2 regions of the Rhizobium sophoriradicis genome follow, and region 1 is predicted to be linked to the other one. Evidence: riboswitches for the same ligand, from Rfam matches in the RefSeq annotation. Region 1 holds a riboswitch; the other holds the start of a gene.
What was found. A riboswitch is a leader RNA that binds a small molecule or an ion and turns the genes downstream of it on or off. The one in region 1 is predicted to bind thiamine pyrophosphate.
Positions count from the first base shown of each region.

Region 2: it holds a riboswitch for thiamine pyrophosphate, as region 1 does, so the genes downstream of both, thiM (hydroxyethylthiazole kinase) here and thiC (phosphomethylpyrimidine synthase ThiC) in region 1, are expected to answer to the same signal.

Region 1 covers NZ_CP104153.1:490,479-492,868, reverse strand. The annotation lists gene N2597_RS24275 (glycerophosphodiester phosphodiesterase family protein) at 1-655, shown strand, start outside; TPP riboswitch at 828-959, shown strand; gene thiC (phosphomethylpyrimidine synthase ThiC) at 1,055-2,390, shown strand, end outside.
Region 2 covers NZ_CP104155.1:322,256-324,645, reverse strand. The annotation lists gene N2597_RS30095 (ABC transporter substrate-binding protein) at 1-369, opposite strand, end outside; gene N2597_RS30090 (DUF1349 domain-containing protein) at 596-1,180, shown strand; TPP riboswitch at 1,276-1,372, shown strand; gene thiM (hydroxyethylthiazole kinase) at 1,414-2,217, shown strand; gene thiE (thiamine phosphate synthase) at 2,214-2,390, shown strand, end outside.

The DNA.
Region 1 (2,390 bases):
CGACGTACACCTCACCAATTCTGGCGAGCTGGTCGTCATCCACGATGCGACGCTGGATCGCACGACGGACAAAACCGGGCCGGTTCGTGCGCTGACGCCGGAGTTGCGTGGCGAGACCCATCTTGAAGGCTCCGATGACACTGTGCCAACGCTTGCGGACGTGCTCTCGGTGCTCGTCACCGGTGGCGACAAGCAGCTCCATGTGGAGATCAAATCAGATGAAAAGGGGCGGCCTTATCCCGGCATCGTCGAAAAAGTCGCCGCCGAAATTGAAGGCTTCGGTCTTGCCGCACGCTGCCATTTAACCTCGTTCGACGTTCCTCTTCTTGAGGAGGGCCGCCGTGCGGCGCCAAATATCGCCCGCCTCGTCTCTGTGAATGCTGAATGGGCTGCGAAGCAGGGCGGATTGCGGGCCTTTCTCGAAAGGGTCGATGGTCTCGTCGATATCGTCGCCATTCATCACGAGCTGATGGCGGCGGAATGGCCGCTCATCAGGCAGAAGCTTCCATTGGAACGGCTCTGCGCCTGGACGCTGAACGATGAAACGCTGATCCGCGCCTGGCTGAAGCGTGGAATCGGCCACCTGACCTCCGACAGCCCCGACCTGGCGCTCCGCCTTCGCTCTGAAATTCGATCGCAATTCGAACCGGCCTAGCCGCGGATTGTAAGCGATCTTGTGCCGGCTTCAAAAGCGGCGAGTCGCCAGCCAAGATGAAACGGTTCCTCCCTGCGACTCATCGCTTCGCGGGGTTGCCCCGAATTCAAGGGCTGGACGAGAACACATCAACCGTGGCTTGACACAAGCGCCGCTGCGGTCTTTGATGGCGAACATTCACCAGGGGTGTCCCGGCAAGGGGCTGAGATTCTGCTAGACGATTCGGCTTTGCCGATTGTGGCGCAGTGACCCGTTGAACCTGATCCAGTTCATACTGGCGTAGGGACGGTGCGGACGCTGCGGCTGTTGGGCGGATTTTCGCTTTGTCGCGCAAGGCGTCCTTCCATCATTCCAACACTGGAACTGGGTCTCCAAACGTCAAACCTTGGAGCCTCATCCATGAATATTGTTGCACCCCAGCTTACCCCCGTCGTCACCACCGGCTCGCTTCCGGCCTCGACCAAGATCGTCAAACCCGGAACCCTCTATCCGGATCTGCGCGTGCCGATGCGCGAAATCAGCCTTCACCCGACCTCCGGCGAGCCGCCGGTTACGGTCTATGATTCCTCCGGCCCCTATACCGATCCGGCCCATGTGGTCTCCATCGACGCCGGGCTGCCGCGTTTGCGCGAGGCCTGGGTTAGGGCGCGCGGCGACGTCGAAGCCTATGAAGGCCGTGTGGTGAAGCCTGAAGACAATGGTTTTGCCACGGGCGAGCGGCTGACGCCGGAATTTCCCATTCGCAACACGCCGCTTAAGGCAAAGGCCGGCCGCGCCGTCACCCAGCTCGCCTATGCGCGTGCCGGCATTATCACCCCGGAAATGGAGTTCATCGCGATCCGCGAAAACCTCGGCCGGCAGGCCGCGAAGGAGGCGCTCGCGCGCGACGGCGAGAGCTTCGGCGCGCATGTTCCGGATTTCGTGACGCCCGAATTCGTGCGCCGGGAAGTCGCCGAGGGCAGGGCGATCATCCCCGCCAATATCAACCACCCCGAGACCGAACCGATGATCATCGGCCGGAACTTCCTCGTGAAGATCAACGCCAATATCGGCAATTCGGCGGTCACCTCGTCAATGGCGGAAGAGGTGGAGAAGATGGTCTGGGCGATCCGCTGGGGCGCCGACACGGTCATGGACCTTTCCACCGGCCGCAACATTCACAACATCCGGGAGTGGATCATTCGCAATTCGCCGGTTCCGATCGGCACTGTTCCGCTTTACCAGGCGCTCGAAAAGGTCAACGGCATTGCCGAAGATCTGACCTGGGAAGTCTATCGGGATACGCTGATCGAACAGGCCGAGCAGGGCGTCGATTATTTCACCATCCATGCCGGCGTGCGGCTGGCCTATATCCCGCTCACCGTCAATCGCGTCACCGGCATCGTCTCACGCGGCGGCTCGATCATGGCCAAGTGGTGTCTGCATCACCACAAGGAGAGTTTCCTCTACGAGCATTTTGAGGAAATCTGCGACATCTGCCGTGCCTATGACGTCTCCTTCTCGCTCGGCGACGGTTTGCGTCCGGGGTCGATCGCGGATGCCAATGACCCAGCACAATTTGCCGAGCTGGAAACGCTTGGCGAGCTGACAAGGATTGCCTGGGCGAAGGACTGCCAGGTGATGATCGAAGGCCCCGGCCATGTGCCGATGCACAAGATCAAAGAGAATATGGACAAGCAGCTCAAGGTCTGCGGCGAAGCGCCCTTCTATACGCTCGGACCGCTGACGACCGACA
Region 2 (2,390 bases), on a different replicon from region 1:
GCCGCGCGAGGCGATCTTCATCCAGCGGTTCAGCGAGGCGACGACATCCTCGGACGTCATGTCGCTATTGTCGTGGAACTTGATGCCGGCCCTGAGCTTGATCGTATAGGTTTTGCCGTCGGCGCTGATCTCGGGCAGGCTTTCGGCCAGAAGCGGCGTCACGTTCCAGCTCTTGTCGAAGGTGTAGAGCGTTTCGAAAATATGCTGCGTGACGATGCCGACGAGATCGGCCGTCGACGACATCGGATCGAGCGTCGGCGGCTCGCCGATCGTCGCGACATTGATGACGCCGCCCTTTTCCTCAGCAAGCAAGGTCGAAGGCAGGGCGACGAGCGCAGTGCCGAGCAGGAATGCGACAAGCGTTTTCATATGAGAGCTCCCGGTTAAGTTCCACAATTATGTAATTCATGTTTTTGTAACAGAATAAGAGATGAAATGATCGTGTCAAGCGGAAGCCGTGGATTATGTCGTGAGACGAGGTCGCAGCGGCAAACAGCACCGAACCGCGTGTGCGGCTAGCCGCCTGCCCGAAGCTCGCGCATTATGCGAGCGTGAAGAATCGGCAGCGCCACGGCTTCAATAGAGCGAGGATGGAATGAGCATCGATTTCAACGACGGAAAATGGCGGAACGAACCGGAAAGCTGGCACGCCGACGCAACCGGCCTGACGCTGACAACAGGCGAAAAGACCGATTTCTGGCGGGAAACCTATTACGGCTTCACCCGCGACAGCGGCCACTTCCTCGCCTTCCCGACGACCGAGAGCTTCACCGCGCAGATCCGCGTACAAGGCGAGTTCCGCACCCTTTACGACCAGGCCGGCCTGATGGTGCGCCTCGACGAAAAACGCTGGGTCAAGACAGGCGTCGAATTCACCGACGGCGAGGCCTTCCTGAGCACCGTCGTCACCGACGGCAGGTCCGACTGGTCGGTGTCGCAGCCTTTCAAGGAACTCAAAGATTTCCGCATCCGCGTCACCCTCGCAGGCGGCGCCCTGCGTATCCAGGCCTCCCGCGACGGCAGCCGCTGGCCGCTACTGCGGTTAGCGCCCTTCCCCGCTGCCGGCCGATACGAGGTTGGGCCGACCGCGTGCACGCCGGAGCGAAGCGGGTTGACGGTGCGTTTTTCGGAGTTTTCGATCGGGCCGGCAATTACGACGGATCTGCATGATTTAAGTTGAGGAACGCTGTGATGCGTTCAACCAGATTTGTCGGAAGGCAGGCGGAACGCTATTTTCGGGATGACAGCCGCGTCGTTCTCTGCGAAAAAGAGCGGGATGAGAGACAGGGGCGTTCGTCGACAGGCGGGCTGAGAAGAACCCTTCGAACCTGAACCGGATAATGCCGGCGGAGGGAGTCGCTCGGGGCATCGCCGTCGACGCGCCCCGCGCCTGCCCCGCCTGAAAGGGGCGCCATGCAGAGCAAGACCACCTCGGGAGCCATGCTGGAGGCGATGCGCGAAAAGCCGCCGCTCGTCCACTGCATCACCAATTATGTCGCCATGAACGTCGCGGCCAATGTCCTGCTTGCCTCAGGCGCTTCGCCCGCCATGGTGCATGCGGCTGAGGAAGCCGGCGAATTCGCCGGCATCGCGAGCGCGCTGACCGTCAATATCGGCACGCTGTCGACGCAATGGCTCGACGGCATGCAGGCGGCGGCCAAGGCGGCAGCCTCATCAGGCAAACCCTGGGTGCTCGATCCGGTGGCGCATTATGCGACCGCCTTTCGCCGCCAAGCGGTCACCGATCTGCTGGCGCTGAAGCCCACGATCATCCGCGGCAATGCTTCCGAGATCATCGCGCTTGCCGGCGGGGAGAGCCGCGGCCAGGGCGTCGACAGCCGCGATCCGGTCGAGCAGGCGGAGGATTCGGCTCGTCGGCTCGCGGAGCGGCAGCAGGCCATCGTCGCCGTCACCGGCGTCGTTGATTTCGTGACCGATGGCGCCAGGGCGGTGCGCATCAAGGGCGGATCGGTGCTGATGCCGCAGGTCACCGCGCTCGGCTGCTCGCTCACCTGCCTCGTTGGCGCCTTCGCCGCCACAGTGCCAGAGGATCTGTTCGGGGCGACGGTCGCAGCACTCGCAACCTTTGCCGTCGCCGGCGAAGATGCCGCACTCGGGGCGGCCGGCCCCGGCTCGTTCGCCTGGCGCTTCCTCGATGCGCTGGCCGCGCTCGACGGCGAAGCGCTGGATGCGAGAGCCAGGGTATCGATTGCATGAAGGCTTTCGACCTTTCGCTCTATCTCGTGCTCGATCCGGATCTCTGCGCCCCGATCGGCATGGTCGAGACCGCCCGGCTTGCCGTTGCCGGCGGCGCGACGATCGTGCAGCTGCGCGACAAAAGAGCCGGCACGCTGGGGATGATCGAGACCGGCCGCGCCTTGAAACAGGCG